2 regions of the Streptomyces sp. NPDC058195 genome follow, and region 2 is predicted to be linked to the other one. Evidence: riboswitches for the same ligand, from Rfam matches in the RefSeq annotation. Region 2 holds a riboswitch; the other holds the start of a gene.
What was found. A riboswitch is a leader RNA that binds a small molecule or an ion and turns the genes downstream of it on or off. The one in region 2 is predicted to bind S-adenosylmethionine.

Region 1 (8,572 bases), on a different contig from region 2:
CGGCACCGTCGACGATCGTCGTCTCGTCCTTGGTGATGACGACCTTGCGGGCGCGGCCGAGCAGGTCGAGACCGGCGTTCTCCAGCTTGAGGCCGACCTCCTCGGAGATGACCTGGCCACCGGTGAGGATGGCGATGTCACCGAGCATGGCCTTGCGGCGGTCACCGAAGCCCGGGGCCTTGACGGCGACGGACTTGAAGGTGCCACGGATCTTGTTGACGACCAGGGTCGACAGGGCCTCGCCCTCGACGTCCTCGGCGATGATCAGCAGCGGCTTGCCGGACTGCATGACCTTCTCCAGCAGCGGAAGGAGGTCCTTCACGTTGCTGATCTTCGAGTTGACGATCAGGATGTACGGGTCGTCGAGCGACGCCTCCATACGCTCCATGTCGGTGGCGAAGTACGCCGAGATGTAGCCCTTGTCGAAGCGCATACCCTCGGTGAGCTCCAGCTCCAGACCGAAGGTCTGGGACTCCTCGACGGTGATGACGCCTTCCTTGCCGACCTTGTCCATGGCCTCGGCGATGAGCTCGCCGATCTGGGTGTCGGCAGCGGAGATGGAGGCCGTCGAAGCGATCTGCTCCTTGGTCTCCACGTCCTTGGCCTGCTCCAGGAGAGCGGCGGAGACGGCCTCGACGGCCTTCTCGATGCCCCGCTTGAGCGCCATCGGGTTGGCACCCGCGGCGACGTTGCGCAGACCCTCGCGGACGAGCGCCTGGGCGAGAACGGTGGCGGTGGTCGTACCGTCGCCGGCGACGTCGTCCGTCTTCTTGGCGACCTCCTTGACCAGCTCCGCACCGATCTTCTCGTACGGGTCCTCCAGCTCGATCTCCTTGGCGATGGAGACACCATCGTTGGTGATCGTGGGGGCGCCCCACTTCTTCTCAAGGACGACGTTGCGACCCTTGGGGCCAAGGGTGACCTTGACGGCGTCGGCGAGCTGGTTCATGCCGCGCTCGAGACCGCGCCGGGCCTCCTCGTCGAACGCGATGATCTTGGCCATGTGAAGTGGTCCTCCCGGACAGGGGTGGATTTCTCCGGACCGGATGGCGCCCGCGACGGACGGCCTGCGTGCCTGGTGGTTCCTTGCCCCACCGGCCTGCGGGCCTCACCGGCCCGGTCCAAGTTCTGTCACTCTCACCTGGAGAGTGCTAACGCCAATGATTAGCACTCGACCCCCGAGAGTGCAAGCGTCCCCCTCGGGATGTGGACAGTGCGCCGGACGCGCCACAGGCCGTCCGCGGGGCGCACCACAGGCCGTACACAGGGCGCGTCGCAGGTCGTACGCAAGGCGCGTCGCAGGCGCGTGCCGGACGCACCACGGACGGGTGCGCCGGACGGCGTCACGCGCGGTGTGCCGGGGCGTCACGGGACGCGCTGAGGGCCCGTACCTCATGGGTACGGGCCCTCAGTGCGTGAGTGGTGTCGTTGGCCGACCGCTCGAACTCAGCCGACGGCGAGCTTGACCATGTCTGCCTGCGGCCCCTTCTGGCCCTGCGAGATCTCGAACTCAACTCGCTGACCCTCTTCAAGGGTGCGGTACCCGTCCATCTGGATCGCGCTGTAGTGGACGAAAACATCCGCACCACCGTCGACCGCGATGAAGCCGTACCCCTTCTCCGCGTTGAACCACTTGACGGTGCCCTGAGCCATGCCTAACTCCCCTATTACTGGCCCTTGCGCAGGACCGCACTTCGCGGACCCGGGTCAGAACTCACCCTCCGACAGGTAGAGGGTGTGTGCGCCGGAACGCGTCGACCGCGGCTGAATGTATCTGCCCAACTGCCCTCTGCAACAGGTCAATCGGACGAGAATTCTCGGCAGCACCGAACACCCGGATATACGCGATTCAGAAGATTCCCGGGCAAGTCGGGCCGGGCAAAGGCGACTTATGCCGCAAGGGGAACACGCACTTTGGCTGCATCTTGTCGTGAGGGGGCGCATTCTCATACGCGGTTGACGCGAGCAGCTGGGGGGACTTCCCCTACTCTACCGCGCTCAACCATGCAGAATTGCCCCCTCCGTTTGAATGACGGAGAGGGCAATTCGACAACTCGGCGCAACGACAACGCGGCGCGATCAGACAGGCGTCAGCAGCCGCCCGCCACAGCCGGGATGATCGAAATACCGGCGCCCTCCGGCGTGGCGGTGTTCAGGCCGTCCTCGAAGCGGACATCGTCGTCGTTGACGTACACGTTCACGAAGCGGCGCAGCTTGCCCTGGTCGTCCAGGACACGGGCGGCGATGCCCGGGTGGCTCCGCTCCAGGGACTCGATCACCTGGGAGAGGGTCGCGCCCTCGGCGGGGACCTCGGCCTGGCCGCCGGTGTAGGTGCGGAGGATGGTGGGGATACGGACCTTGACGCTCATGGTGGTGTCCTTCCTGGAGGCTCGGGTGGTCAGCTGGTGGCGAGGCCGGCGGCGCGGAACGCCTCCAGGCTGGGCCGGATCGTCGCGGTCGCCTGCGAGGTCTCGGCCACCGCGTCGAGGGTCTTGAGACCGTCACCCGTGTTCAGTACGACGGTGGTCAGCGCGGGGTCGATCAGACCGGCCTCGATGAGCTTCTTCGTCACGCCGACCGTCACCCCGCCCGCCGTCTCCGCGAAGATGCCCTCGGTGCGGGCCAGCAGCTTGATCGCGTCGACGACCTGCTCGTCGTTCACGTCCTCGACCGCGCCGCCGGTGCGGCGGGCGATGTCCAGGACGTACGGGCCGTCGGCCGGGTTGCCGATCGCGAGGGACTTGGCGATCGTGTCCGGCTTCTGCGGCCGGACGACGTCGTGACCGCCCTTGTACGCCACCGAGACCGGCGAGCAGCCCTCGGCCTGGGCGCCGAAGAGCTTGTACGGCTTGTCCTCGACGAGGCCGAGCTTGATCAGCTCCTGGAGCCCCTTGTCGATCTTGGTGAACTGCGAGCCGGAGGCGATCGGGATGACCAGCTGGTCCGGGAGCCGCCAGCCGAGCTGCTCGCAGATCTCGTACGCCAGGGTCTTGGAGCCCTCGCCGTAGTACGGGCGCAGGTTGACGTTGACGAAGCCCCAGCCCTCGCCGAGCGGGTCGCCGATCAGTTCGGAGCAGAAGCGGTTGACGTCGTCGTAGGTGCCCTCGATGCCGACCAGCTCGCCGCCGTACACCGCGGCCATGACGACCTTGCCCTGCTCCAGGTCGTGCGGGATGAACACGCAGGAGCGGAAGCCGGCCCGGGCGGCGGCGGCGCCCACCGCACCGGCGAGGTTGCCGGTGGAGGAGCAGGACAGCGTGGTGAAGCCGAAGGCGCGGGCGGCCTCGATGGCCTGGGCGACGACACGGTCCTTGAAGGAGTGCGTGGGGTTGCCGGAGTCGTCCTTGACGAACAGCCTGCCCGGCTCGACGCCCAGCTCACGGGCGAGGTTGTCGGCCTGGACCAGCTTGGTCCAGCCGGGGTTCAGGTTCGGCTTCTCGGCGACGTCGGCGGGGACCGGCAGCAGCGGGGCGTAGCGCCAGATGTTGGCCGGACCGGCCTCGATGCGCTTCTTCAGCTCCTCGGGGGAACCGCTCGGCAGTTCGTACGCGACTTCGAGCGGTCCGAAACAGGAGGCACAGGCGAAAATCGGGCCGAGGTCGAAACGTTCGCCGCATTCGCGGCAGGAAAGCCCGGAAGCGGGTCCGAGGTCGACGGTCGCGGCGGATTCGGTGGTGTCGGCGGAAGCGTCGATGCTTACTGCAGCGGTCTGCGCAGCCATGATGGCGAGGCCCTTTCTCCTCATCTTCCCCGCGGCGCGTTTCGCCACGAGACGGAATTGGCACCTTCCTCACCGGACCGCACGGTCGGTGGGGGGGTTGCCGGGACTTCAACGGGCCGTTCCCTCAGTCCCTCTGGATGAGCGCTGTGGCACCGGACCTTCGATCCGGGCATTTATCGGCGGACGGACCCCGGCATGCGAGGGTCGTCCGCGTTGTTCAAGACTGTAACCGAAGCAGCGGACGGTTGAGATAGTCGTCCGAACCGCGAGATGGATCACATACAGGGAGTATCGACCGTGCTGGAAGAGGTCGAGTGCTGGCTGGCCAGGCGTTCCTGGTCGGCCGCCGACCGCCCGCTGGACCGCCTCCTGGCCGCGCGGGCCGCGGCCGGGGAGGCGGGGCGCGGAAGCGTCAGCGTCGTACTGCCCGCGCTGAACGAGGAGGCGACGGTCGGCGAGATCGTCGCGACGATCCGGCGCGAGCTGATGGAGAAGGTCCGGCTGGTCGACGAGCTGGTGGTGATCGATTCCGGTTCCACCGACGCCACCGCCCGGGTGGCCAGGGAGGCGGGCGCCCGGGTGGTGCACCGCGACGCGATCCTGCCCCGGATACCGGCCGTGCCCGGCAAGGGCGAGGTGCTGTGGCGGTCGCTCCTGGTGACCGGCGGGGACATCGTGTGCTTCGTGGACGCCGACCTGAAGGACTTCTCGGCGGACTTCGTCTCCGGCATCGTCGGCCCGCTGCTGACCGATCCGGACGTGCAGTTCGTCAAGGCGATGTACGACCGCCCCTTCGGTGACACGGCGGGGCAGGGCGGCCGGGTGACCGAGCTGGTGGCGCGTCCGCTGCTCAATCTGCACTGGCCCCGGCTGGCCGGTTTCGTACAGCCGCTGGGCGGTGAGTACGCGGTGCGCCGCTCGCTGCTCGAACAGCTTCCGTTCCCGGTCGGCTACGGCGTGGAGCTGGGGCTCCTGGTCGACGCGCTGCACACGGTGGGGCTGGACGCGCTGGCCCAGGTCGACGTGGGGGTGCGCAAGCACCGGCACCAGGACGGGCAGGCGCTCGGCCGGATGGCGGCAGCCATCTACCGGACGGCCCAACTCCGGCTGTCCCGAGGGCACTTGGTGCGCCCGGCGCTCACCCAGTTCGAACGCGGGGCGAACGGGTTCGTGCCCCGGACCCACGCCGTGGACACCGAGGAGCGGCCCCCGATGTGCGAGATCGAGGAGTACGTGGCGCGCCGCGCGGCCTGATTTCGCACGTTTGGGCGGTTCGCGATCGGGCTAGATTCCGCAACATGGTCTCCGCGCACGCATCCCGCCCCACCGACCGGACCGGCGACACCCGGCCCGACGGCGCCCCGTCGGGCGACGCCCCGCCCGGCGCCCAGGTTCTCGTCGCGTCCAACCGCGGCCCGGTCTCGTACACCCGGGAGCACGACGGGTCGCTCACCCCGCGGCGGGGCGGCGGCGGTCTGGTCTCCGGGCTGAGCGCCGTGGACGACAAGCTGTGGGTGTGCGCGGCGCTGGGCGACGGGGACCGGGAGGCGGTCCGGCGCGGGGTGGGCGAGCCGGGCGTACGGATGCTCGACATCGACGCGGGCACGTACGCCGACGCGTACAACGGCATCGCCAACTCGGTGCTCTGGTTCGTCCACCACCTGCTGTACCAGACCCCGTTGGAGCCGGCCTTCGATGCGGGCTTCCGCCGCCGGTGGGCGTCGTTCGAGCGGTACAACCGGGCCTTCGCCGAGGCGCTCGCCGAGGAGGCCGGGCCGGGCGCGGCGGTGCTGGTGCAGGACTACCACTTGGTGCTGGTCCCGGGCATGCTCCGCGCGCTCCGGCCCGATCTGCGCATCGGCCACTTCTCGCACACCCCGTGGGCGCCGGTCGACTACTTCCGGCTGCTCCCCGACGACATCGCCGAGCAGGTGCTGCGCGGCGTCCTGGGCGCGGACCGGGCGGCGTTCCTGACCCGGCGCTGGGCGGACGCGTTCACCGGCTGCTGCGAGCGGATCCTGGGCGGCACCGGGGACACCCGGATCGGGGTGCACGGGCTCGGCGCGGACGGGGACTTCCTGCGCCACCGGGCGCATGAGGCGGACGTGGACGAGCGGATGGCGGCGTTGCGCGAGCAGATCGGCCCCGGCCGGAGGACGATCGTGCGGGTGGACCGAACGGAACTGTCCAAGAACATCGTGCGTGGCCTGCTCGCGTACCAGGAGCTCCTGGCCGAGCGGCCCCAGTGGCGCGAGCGCGTCGTCCACGTCGCCTTCGCCTACCCCTCGCGGCAGGACCTCGCGGTGTACCGGGACTACACGGCCGAGGTCCGGCGGGTCGCCGACGACATCAACAGGAAGTTCGGCACGGACGGCTGGACGCCGGTGGTGCTGCACGTCGAGGACGACTTCGCCCGCTCCCTGGCCGCGTACCGGCTGGCCGACGTGGCACTCGTCAACCCGATCCGCGACGGCATGAACCTGGTCGCCAAGGAGATCCCGGTGGTCTCCGACCACGGCTGTGCGCTGGTCCTGTCCCGGGAGGCGGGGGCGTACGAGGAGCTGGGCGGCGACGCGGTCGTGGTGAATCCGTACGACGTGTCGGCGACGGCGGCGGCGCTGCACGAGGCGCTGACGATGGCGGAGGACGAGCGGGCCGCCCGCACCGAGCGCCTGGCCGCGGCGGCGGTCGCGCTGCCTCCGCAGCAGTGGTTCCTGGACCAGCTGGACGCGCTGCGGCGGGGGTAGGCCGTGCCCCGGCCCGGGGTGCGGAAGGGCGGGGCACAGCCCGCGGGGCGCGGGGCGCGGGAGGGCGAAGGGCGGCGGAATCCCGGCTCGATCAGCCTGTACCCGCCTCCAGCCGGCTCGCGAGTGAGCGCAGGAACTCCACCACCGCCCCCGGGCCGGACAGGAGGAGGTCGGCGCGGCCGGACAGCTCGGGCACTTCCGCGCTGCCGCTGCACGCCAGCAGTCCGGGGATGCTGTCGGCACCGTCGGCGCGGAGCCTCTCCACCGCGGCGAAGGCGGCGAGGTCGCCGAGGTCGTCGCCCGCGTAGAGCACGGACCGGGCGCCCGTCTCGCGTACGTACTCGGTGAGTGCTACGCCCTTGTCGACGCCGGGCGGGCGCAGCTCCAGGACCATACGGCCGGGCTCGACGATCAGTCCGTGCCGGGCGGCCAGCTCGTCGAGGGGCTTGCCCAGGGCCTCGAACGCCCCCTGCGGGTCGGCGGCGCGGCGGGTATGGACGGCGATGGCCTGGCCCTTCTCCTCGATCCAGGTGCCGTGCCAGGAGCCGGAGCGGTCCAGGACGCCGGGGAGTTCGGCGCGGACGGTGGCGATGCCGGGGTGCGGGGCGGGGGCGTGGACGGTGCCGGTGACGGCGTCCCAGCGTTCGGCGCCGTAGTGGCCGAGGACGACGAGGTGGTCGAGGCCGGGCACGGAGGCGAACCCGCCGTGCCGGACCGCGACCGAGGCCGGGCGGCCGGTGATCACGGCGACGGAGGCCACCTTCGGGGCGAGCGCGGCGAGGGCCGGGACGGCGCCGGGGTGGGCGCGGGCCTGCTCCGGGTCGGGGACGATGTCGGCGAGGGTGCCGTCGAAGTCGAGCGCGATCACGGCACGGCCGGGGCGGGCGAGGATCGCGGCGAGGGCCTCGCGGCCGGCCGCGGTGGTGGGGGTCGGGAGCCCGGCGGGCGGCTGGCCCGGGGCGGGTGCGGATGCGGGGGTGGGTGCTTCCGGGTTGCTGCCCATGGGGCGAGCCTATAGCGGGGAGGCGGGGCGGGGGCGGCCGTCCGCCAAGCCCGTCCCCGGCGGGGAGTGGCCGGTGGGCGCTCCGGGGACGGCGGGGTGTTCCTGGGCCCCGCCGGGTGTGCTCGGCCCCGCCGGTGTTCCTGGGTCTGCGGGCGTTCCCGAGCCCGGCGGTCCTGGCCCGGGGGTGTCAGCGGGCCCCGGAGGCGTTGCTGGGTCCGGTGGGGCTTCCCGGGCCTGCGGGTGTTCTCGGGCCTGCGGGTGTTCTCGGGCCCGGGGCCGTTCCCGGGCCAGGACCGTTCCCGGGCCGGGCGGGGTGTGCTCGGCGGCGGGGTGCCGGGGTGCGCGGCCGTGCTCAGCGGCGGTCGCGGCGGGCGTCGCGTACCCGGCGCAGGCGGTTGACCGTGACCGGGTCCTCCGCCAGGGCGCGGCGGTCGTCGAGGAGGGCGTTGAGCAGCTGGTAGTAGCGGGTGGGCGAGATGCCCAGCTGCTCACGGATCGCCCGTTCCTTCGCCCCGGGACCGGGCCACGACTGCCGTTCGACGGCGAGCACGGAGCGGTCCCGCTCGGAGAGGGCGTCGGGGGCGTCGTCGGCCCCGGGCGTGGCAGCGGTCATATCAGCCAACCTATCGCCCGTCCGGCAGAGTGACACCTGGGCCGGTGCCCGGGAGTCCGGCGCCCAGGCAACCGGTGCCGTGGGTGACCGGCGCCCTGGGAGACCGGTGCCGCGGGAGGCGCCCCTACTCGTCGCGCTCCGCCGCGGCCGCGTCACGGGCGACCTGGCTCAGCGCCTTCTCGGGGCTGCTGCCCGGCTCGACGGCCCGGCCCACGTTCTCCTTGAGCGAGGCGCTGGTCTGGGCCCACGACGTCCTGCCGTACGGGTAGAACTGCGAGTCCGGCAGCGCGCTCAGGAACTTCCGCAGCGGCGCGTACCTGGGGTCGGACTCCATGGCCGCCGAGGCGCTGTCGGTGACCGGGAGCATGTCGTACTCGTCGGCGAAGGCGATGACGTTCTTGTCGGTGAACAGGTAGTCGAAGAACTTGCCCAGCTGCACGCGGTGGCCGCTCTGCCTGAAGCCCATGATCCAGTCGGCCACGCCCAGC
Region 2 (8,572 bases):
CCCCGGGCTGCCGGCTCACCAGCCGCGCATCCAGGACATCGACGAGCGGGCAGCCAAGCGCTCCGAGCGCGTGGTCGCCTTCCTGTTCACGCTGTCGATGCTGGCCACGGTCGGCTTCATCGCCTCGTACGTCATCTTCCCGGTCGACAAGATCGTGTACATCTGGCCCTTCGGCCACGTGAGCGCGCTGAACTTCTCGCTGGGTCTGACTCTGGGTGTGGCGCTCTTCGCGATCGGCGCCGGCGCCGTCCACTGGGCGCGCACGCTGATGTCCGACGTCGAGGTCGCCGACGACCGGCACGCCATCGCGGCGGAGCCCGAGGTCAAGGCGAAGGTCATGGCCGACTTCGCGGCGGGTGCCGCGGAGTCCGGGTTCGGCCGGCGCAAGCTGATCCGCAACACCATGTTCGGCGCGCTGGCCCTGGTGCCGCTCTCCGGCGTGGTGCTGCTGCGCGACCTCGGTCCGCTGCCGGAGAAGAAGCTCCGCAGCACCCTGTGGGCCAGGGGCAAGCAGCTCATCAACATGAACACGATGGAGCCGCTGCGTCCCGAGGACGTCGCCGTCGGTTCGCTGACCTTCGCCATGCCCGAGGGCCTGGAGGAGAGCGCGGAGGACTTCAACAACCAGATCGCCAAGGCCGCCCTGATGATCGTCCGGATCCAGCCGGAGAACATCAAGGACAAGCGCGAGCGCGAGTGGGCCCACGAGGGCATCGTGGCCTTCTCCAAGATCTGCACCCACGTCGGCTGCCCGATCAGCCTGTACGAGCAGCAGACGCACCACGTGCTCTGCCCGTGCCACCAGTCCACCTTCGACCTCTCCGACGGCGCCCGCGTCATCTTCGGTCCGGCCGGTCACGCCCTCCCGCAGCTGCGGATCGGCGTGAACAGCGAGGGCAACCTCGAAGCGCTCGGCGACTTCGATGAGCCCGTCGGTCCTGCATTCTGGGAGCGCGGATGAGTACTGCGACCACGAACACACCCAGTGCCAGCGCACCGGGCAACCGCAAGGCGCCCGCTGGCGAGCGGGTGGCCGACTGGGCGGACGGCCGGCTCGGGATCTACTCCCTGGCCAAGGCCAACATGCGCAAGATCTTCCCGGACCACTGGTCCTTCATGCTGGGCGAGATCTGCCTCTACAGCTTCATCATCATCATCCTCACGGGTGTGTACCTGACGCTGTTCTTCCACCCGAGCATGAACGAGGTCGTGTATCACGGCTCGTACGAGCCGATGCAGGGCATCCGGATGTCCGAGGCGTACGCCTCGACCCTGGACATCAGCTTCGACGTCCGCGGTGGTCTGCTGGTTCGCCAGATCCACCACTGGGCCGCGCTGATCTTCCTGGCCGGCATGTTCGTGCACATGATGCGCGTCTTCTTCACGGGTGCGTTCCGCAAGCCGCGTGAGATCAACTGGCTGTTCGGCTTCCTGCTGTTCGTGCTGGGCATGTTCACCGGCTTCACCGGCTACTCGCTCCCGGACGACCTGCTGTCCGGTACCGGTATCCGCTTCACCCAGGGCGCGATCCTGTCGATGCCGATCGTCGGCACGTACATCTCGATGTTCCTGTTCGGCGGAGAGTTCCCCGGCCACGACTTCGTCGCCCGGTTCTACTCGATCCACATCCTGCTGCTGCCGGGCATCATGCTCGGCCTGCTGGTGGCGCACCTGATCCTGGTCTTCTACCACAAGCACACGCAGTTCGCGGGCCCCGGCCGCACCAACAAGAACGTCGTCGGCATGCCGCTGCTGCCGGTGTACATGGCGAAGGCCGGCGGGTTCTTCTTCCTGGTCTTCGGCATCATCGCGGTCATCGCGGCGATCGCCACGATCAACCCGGTGTGGAACATCGGCCCCTACCGTCCGGACCAGGTGTCCACCGGCGCCCAGCCCGACTGGTACATGGGCTTCGCCGAGGGTCTGATCCGTGTCATGCCGGGCTGGGAGATCAACCTCTGGGGCCACACGCTGGTCCTGGGCGTCTTCATCCCGCTGATGGCCTTCGGTGTGGTGCTCGCGATCATCGCGGTCTACCCGTTCATCGAGTCCTGGATCACCGGGGACAAGCGCGAGCACCACATCCTGGACCGCCCGCGCAACGCCCCGACCCGGACGGCCTTCGGTGTCGCCTGGATCACCGAGTACGTCATCGTCTTCATCGGCGGTGGCAACGACCTGTGGGCCACGCACTTCCACCTGTCGATCAACGCCATTTCCTGGTTCGTCCGAATCTTCATCTTCGTCGGCCCGGTCCTCGCGTTCATCGCCACCCGGCGGATCTGCCTCGGTCTCCAGCGCCGCGACAAGGAGAAGGTGCTGCACGGACGCGAGTCCGGCCTCATCAAGCGCCTGCCGCACGGTGAGTTCGTCGAGATCCACGAGCCGCTCAGCCCCGGGCAGCTGCACACCCTCACCGCGCACGAGCAGTACAAGCCGCTCGAGCTCGGCCCGACGGTCGACGAGAACGGTGTCGAGCGCAAGGTCTCGGCCCTGCAGAAGCTGCGGGCCAGGCTCAGCAAGGGCCTCTACGGCGAGGACAACCAGATCGCCAAGCCCACCGCCGAGGAATACAAGGAGATCACCAGCGGCCACGGTCACCACTGATCGCCTGAACTGATCGCCACGGCAGGAGCCCCGTCCATTCGATGGACGGGGCTCTTTGCCGTGCCCGCTGGTGGATAGGGTGGAGGCAATCCCTTTTACTGGCTGTGGACCCTGGAGCGGACCATGAACGTTGTGACCCCGATCGGCGGCGACAGCGTGGCGGACCACTCCTGGCCCGGTGTGCTGAACCCCCTGCTGCGCGGCGAGGACCTCAGCGCGGACGCCACCGCCTGGGCGATGGACCGCATCATGCGCGGGGAGGCGACCGATGTGCAGATCGCCGGGTTCGCGGTGGCGCTGCGGGCCAAGGGCGAGACCATCGGCGAGGTCTCCGGGCTGGTCCGGGCGATGTACGAGCACGCCCACACCATCGAGGTGCCCGGCCGCACGGTCGACATCGTCGGCACCGGCGGCGACCTCGCCAGGACGGTCAACATCTCCACCATGTCGGCGGTCGTCATCGCCGGTACCGGGGCCAAGGTCGTCAAGCATGGCAACCGCGCCTCGTCCTCCGCGTCCGGTTCCTCCGACGTGCTGGAGAAGCTCGGCGTCAACCTGGACCTCTCCGCGCAGCGGGTCGTCGAGGTCGCCCAGGAGGCGGGCATCACCTTCTGCTTCGCGGTGCGCTTCCACCCCGCCCTGCGCCACGTGGCCAGGGCCCGCAAGGAGCTCGGCACGCCGACCACGTTCAACATCCTCGGTCCGCTCACCAACCCGGCCCGGGTGCGCTCCCAGGCCGTCGGGGTGGCCGACCCGAAGATGGCTCCCATCGTCGCCGGGGTGCTGGCCGAGCGCGGCAACTCCGCGCTGGTCTTCCGCGGCGACGACGGCCTGGACGAGCTGACGACGACCGCGACCTCGCGGGTCTGGGTGGTACGGGACGGAGCCGTCCGCGAGGAGGCGTTCGACCCGCGCGACGTCGGTCTGGAGCTGGTGCCCGTGGAGGCGCTGCGCGGCGCGGACGCCTCGTACAACGCGGATGTGGCCCGCCGGGTGCTGGCGGGCGAGCGGGGTCCGGTGCGCGATGCCGTGCTGCTCAACTCGGCGGCGGCGCTGGTGGCGCTGGACGCGGCGGACGGCGCGCTGACCGAGCAGCTCGCGGCCGGGATGGTCCGGGCCGCCGAGTCCATCGACTCGGGTGCGGCGGCCCGTGCGCTGGAGCGCTGGGTGTCCGTCAGCAACGCCTGAACGCACCGGCGCCGGTATCGGCGCGGACAGGGGGCGCGGTCCGGATCGTGGACCGCGCCCTTGCGCGTCTTGCCGCGTATGGCAAGATGCTGGCAGGTCATGAGTGACAGCGACTACGGCCCCGGCCCGCTGTCCGGCAACCCTCCGTCCGTGGCGGGGTGCCCCGGGTGAAGACCAGGCCGTAGGCAGCGAGGTCTGCGGCAAGCGCGGGCCCCTCGGCATCGGAGCATGCCAACCCCCGGGGTCCTGGTCCCTAGGGAGCCTCCTGTGAGCACGCGAATGCGTTAGGGCCGTCGGCCCCTTCCGCACACCCCCTCTTCGTTCTTTTCCGCTGCGCTGCCGCGTACCCGCCGGCGCACGGGTTTCGCCTGCCTCTCACGGGAGTTCGCCATGTCTGTCTTCACCGCTGCCGCCGACCAGTCGCTTTGTGCCCCCCTGTCGGTTCTGGGGGAGGACGTGAGGGTTCCGCTGGTCACCGGTGGTGAGGTCACGTACGCCGCGCTCGACTACGCCGCCAGCGCCCCGGCGCTCCAGCGGGTCTGGGACGACGTCGCCGCCTACGCCCCGTACTACGGCAGCGTCCACCGCGGAGCCGGGTACCTCTCGCAGCTCTCCACCGACCTCTTCGAGAACAGCCGCGCCACCGTCGCGGAGTTCCTCGGCTGCCGCCCCGACGACCAGGTGGTCTTCACCCGCTCCACCACCGACTCGCTGAACCTGCTGGCCGCGGTCCTCCCGGCAGGCTGCCAGGTCTTCGTCTACGAGACCGAGCACCACGCCTCGCTGCTGCCGTGGCGCGACGCCCAGGTGACCTACCTGAACGCTCCGCGCACCCCCGCCCAGGCGGTCGAGACCCTGGAGCGGGCGCTCGCCGACCGCGATCCCCACGGCCCCGCGCTGGTCTGCGTCACCGGTGCCTCCAACGTCACCGGCGAGCTGTGGCCGGTGAAGGAGCTGGCCGCCGCCGCGCACGCGCACGGTGCACGGATCGTGCTGGACGCCGCCCAGCTCGCCCCGCACCACCCGGTGGACATCGCCGCGCTGGACGTCGACTGGGTCGCCTTCTCCGGCCACAAGCTGTACGCGCCCTTCGGCTCGGGCGTCCTCGCCGGGCGGGCCGACTGGCTCCGGGAGGCCGAGCCCTACCTCGCGGGCGGCGGAGCCTCGCGCACGGTGGCCCGCCGTGCCGACGGCGGTGTGGACGTGGAGTGGCACTCCACCGCCGCCCGTCACGAGGCCGGATCGCCCAATGTCATCGGCGTGTACTCCATCGCCTCCGCCTGCAAGGCACTGACCGAGGCGGGCTTCGACACCCTGGTCGCCCGGGAGCAGCGCCTGGTGGCCGCGGTCCGGGCCGGGCTCGCCGAGGTGCCGCAGGTCAAGGTGTTGTCGCTGTTCGGCGACGACGCCCCGCGGGTCGGCGTGATCTCCTTCGTGGTGGAGGGCTGGAACAGCTCGCACTTCGCCGCCGCGCTCTCCGCCGAGTACGGCATCGGCGTCCGTGACGGCCTCTTCTGCGCCCACCCGCTGGTCCGCACCCTGCTGGGCAGTGACCCGCAGCAGGTCGGCGAGTGCGGCGCGCCCGAGGCCGCCCCGGGCGAGCGGTCGCTGAACGCCATCCGGGTGAGCTTCGGGGCCGGTACGCCCGAGGAGCACATCGAGCGCTTCGTCCGCGCGGTCCGGGAGCTGGTCAGCGAGGGCGCCCAGTGGAAGTACCGCACCGAGGGCGGGCGCTGCGTCCCGGACCGGGGCGCCGCACAGGTCTGAACAGACCTTCGGCGGGGGACGGGCTGTGTGCCCGTCCCCCGCCGAAGGTGTGGTGAAAGGGAGCGCCTACGCGTCCAGCCCGATGGCGAAGGCGGCCTCCAGATCGTGCTGCGAGTAGGTGCGGAAGGCCACGTGCGTGTCGGTGGCCTCGACACCGGGGATCTTGCTGATCCGGCCGGGGATGACATCGGCCAGATCGTCGTGCTGGGGCACCCGGACCATGGCGATCAGGTCGTACGTACCGGTAACCGAGAAGACTTCGCTGACACTGTCCAGCGCGGCGATGGCCTCGGCGATCTCGGGAATCCGGTCCACGCTGGTTTTGATGAGCACGATCGCGGTGATCACGGCTGACGTTCTCCCTCGGTGGCCGCGGCTGGTGCCTTCACTCTATCCGTACGCCGGTAACGGCCCCACGCGTAGAAGAAGCCCAGGGCGAAGCCCACCACATGGGCCAGGTAGGCCACGCCCGGCCCGCCGTTGCCCGCGCCCCGCACCGCCAGCCACTGGAGGACGAACCAGAAGACCAGCACGATCCAGGCGGGGAAACGCAGTGGCAGGAAGAAGAGGAACGGGAACAGACTGGTGACCCGGGCCCGCGGGAAGAGGTACAGAAAGGCCCCGAGCACCGCCGAGATCGACCCCGACGCGCCCACCAGCGTCTGGTCGGAGGTGGCGTGGGCGGCGGCGTAGGCCGTCAGGGCGAGGTAGCCGCTGATCACGTAGAAGAAGGTGAACCCGGCCCGGCCCATCCGTTCCTCCGTCATCGCCCCGAACACGTACAGGAAGAGCATGTTGCCGAGCAGGTGGAGCCAGCTGCCGTGTACGAACAGGGCGGTCAGCGGGGTGAGCAGGGCGTGCCCGGAGCCCTCCCACAGCTCGCTGGGGATCACTCCCCAGCGTTCGAAGTACCCGGCCTGGGCGGCGAGCACGGCGTCGGCGGTGCCGCGGACCGGGTGGAGTCCGGACAGCGGGCTGATCGCGAAGACCAGGACGCAGACCGCGATCAGGGAATGGGTCACCCAGGGCCCGCCGGAGGTGACCGTGCGGAGCGGCCCGCCGGTCGCCCGGCCCGCCGCGGCTCGCGGTTCGATCATGAACAGAGCATGACGCAAGCGGAGGGAACGGGACAGACCGCCTCGCCGTGCCGGGGGAACGTGGCGAGGCCGTAGGGTTACGGCAGGACATCCGCAGTTCGACGGCGCACCGCGAGATCCTTGAAGCAAGCGGCACAAGGTTCGACGAAAGAGGACGCAACGATGACGACGGTTCCCCAGCCGACCGACCGGACTCGCTGGCGCTGCACGCTCTGCGGAAATCTCACGCGCTTCGACGTGACGCGCTCCTCGAAGGTCGTCGAGTATGTCCATCTCGACCTGGCCGGTGAGGCCACCGTCGAGGAACGCGAGGTGGTCAGTGAGACCATCGAGTCGGTGCGTTGCCGGTGGTGCAATGCGGTGGACCAGATCGAACTGGTGGACAGGCCGGGTGCCGACTCCTGACGGAGCCGCGCCCACAGACTTTTGGGGTGACGGATGGTGGAGCAGCCCGAGAGCGGCGCCGGAGCGGCCGAGTCGGCCGGCGACGCCGCCGAGGTGCTCGACCGCCCGCTGCCCGAAGGGGTACGGCGACGGGTCGTCGCGCTGGTGGCGGACGCGTTCGGCGGCCTGACGGTCACCGAACTCCCGGCCCAGCTGCGCCAGTACGCCCGCTTCACCCCGACCCGGCGCGCCAAGTTCGCCGGGAACGCCATGGCGGCCGCGCTGGAGAGCGACGCGCTGTTCCGCCAGCGCATCGGTGAGCGGCTCAAGGAGGGCCAGCCGGAGCTGGCCACCGCCCTGGAGGCCGGTGCGCCGCCCGCCGCGGCCGACCCCGTCGACGTCGCCGCGGCGGCCTATGTGCTGCGCCCGGTGGGCTGGGTGAAACTGGTCGCCGCCGCGGGCGAGGAGGTCCAGCGCGCCGACGCCGAGCGGGCCGACGAGGAGGGCCGCCGCGAGCTGGAGCGGCTGCGCGAGGAGCTGGGCCGGGCCCGCTCCCACACGAAGGACGAGACGGAGCGGCTCCGCGCCGAGCTGGACACGGCCCGCAAGGAGGCCGACGCCCTCCAGCGCAAGCTGCGCAGCGCCGTCAACGAGGTCAGGCGTGGTGAGGCGGCGCTGCGCCGCAGCCGGGCCGAGACCGAGACCGTACGGTCCGAGGCGGCTGCCCAGGTCTCGGCGGCCGAGAGCGAGAGCCGTCGGCTCAAGGCGCGGCTCGCGGAGGCGGAGGCGGCCGTGGAGGCGGGCCGCCGGGCCGCCCGGGAGGGCCGTTCCGTCGAGGACATGCGGCTGCGGCTGCTGCTGGACACGGTGCTCGACGCCGCGAGCGGGCTCCGGCGGGAACTGGCTCTGCCGCCCTCCTCGATGCGCCCCGCCGACGGGGTCGACGCGGTGGAGCCGGGCCGGATGTCGCCCAAGGACATCGCGGCCAGGGCCCTTTCGGAGACCGACCCGGCCCTGCTGGACCAGCTGCTCGCGCTGCCGCAGGCGCACCTGATCATCGACGGCTACAACGTCACCAAGACCGGCTATCCGCAACTGCCGCTGGAGAAGCAGCGGCTGAGGCTGCTGGGCGGGCTCTCGGTGCTCGCCGCGCAGACCGGTGCCGAGGTGACCTGCGTCTTCGACGGGGCCGAGCTGGCGGCTCCGGTGCTGCTGGCGCCGCCGCGCGGGGTCCGGGTGCTGTTCAGCAAGCCGGGGGTGACCGCCGATGAGCTGATCCGCCAGCTGGCGCGTGCCGAGCCTCCGGGGCGTCCCGTCGTGGTGGTCTCCACCGACCGCGAGGTCGCCGACGGGGTGGCGAAGGCGGGCGCCAGGCCCGTTGCGTCCGTCTTGCTCCTGAAGCGCCTTTCGCGCGTCTAGTGCGACTTGCCGGTTCTCGGGGGAAATCGGGGAACGGTCCGTCAGATCGCCACTACGCCCCGTGTGTCGCGGGTAAAGAAGTGTGTGGTGTGACGAGATTTTTGGTGCGA

Region 1: it holds a riboswitch for S-adenosylmethionine, as region 2 does, so the genes downstream of both, thrC (threonine synthase) here and ACFVWY_RS20240 (aminotransferase class V-fold PLP-dependent enzyme) in region 2, are expected to answer to the same signal.

Annotation. Positions count from the first base shown of each region.
Region 1 is NZ_JBHVVM010000018.1:84,286-92,857, forward strand. It holds gene groL (chaperonin GroEL) at 1-1,003, opposite strand, end outside; gene ACFVWY_RS22595 (cold-shock protein) at 1,447-1,653, opposite strand; gene ACFVWY_RS22600 (ubiquitin-like small modifier protein 1) at 2,091-2,369, opposite strand; gene thrC (threonine synthase) at 2,399-3,721, opposite strand; SAM riboswitch class I at 3,739-3,865, opposite strand; gene ACFVWY_RS22610 (glucosyl-3-phosphoglycerate synthase) at 4,019-4,975, shown strand; gene ACFVWY_RS22615 (trehalose-6-phosphate synthase) at 5,020-6,468, shown strand; gene otsB (trehalose-phosphatase) at 6,560-7,471, opposite strand; gene ACFVWY_RS22625 (DUF3263 domain-containing protein) at 7,824-8,084, opposite strand; gene ACFVWY_RS22630 (extracellular solute-binding protein) at 8,209-8,572, opposite strand, start outside.
Region 2 is NZ_JBHVVM010000015.1:131,090-139,661, reverse strand. It holds gene ACFVWY_RS20255 (Rieske 2Fe-2S domain-containing protein) at 1-961, shown strand, start outside; gene ACFVWY_RS20250 (cytochrome bc complex cytochrome b subunit) at 958-2,607, shown strand; gene trpD (anthranilate phosphoribosyltransferase) at 2,731-3,795, shown strand; SAM riboswitch class IV at 3,891-4,008, shown strand; gene ACFVWY_RS20240 (aminotransferase class V-fold PLP-dependent enzyme) at 4,186-5,562, shown strand; gene ACFVWY_RS20235 (Lrp/AsnC family transcriptional regulator) at 5,629-5,910, opposite strand; gene ACFVWY_RS20230 (rhomboid family intramembrane serine protease) at 5,907-6,659, opposite strand; gene ACFVWY_RS20225 (hypothetical protein) at 6,822-7,064, shown strand; gene ACFVWY_RS20220 (NYN domain-containing protein) at 7,101-8,462, shown strand.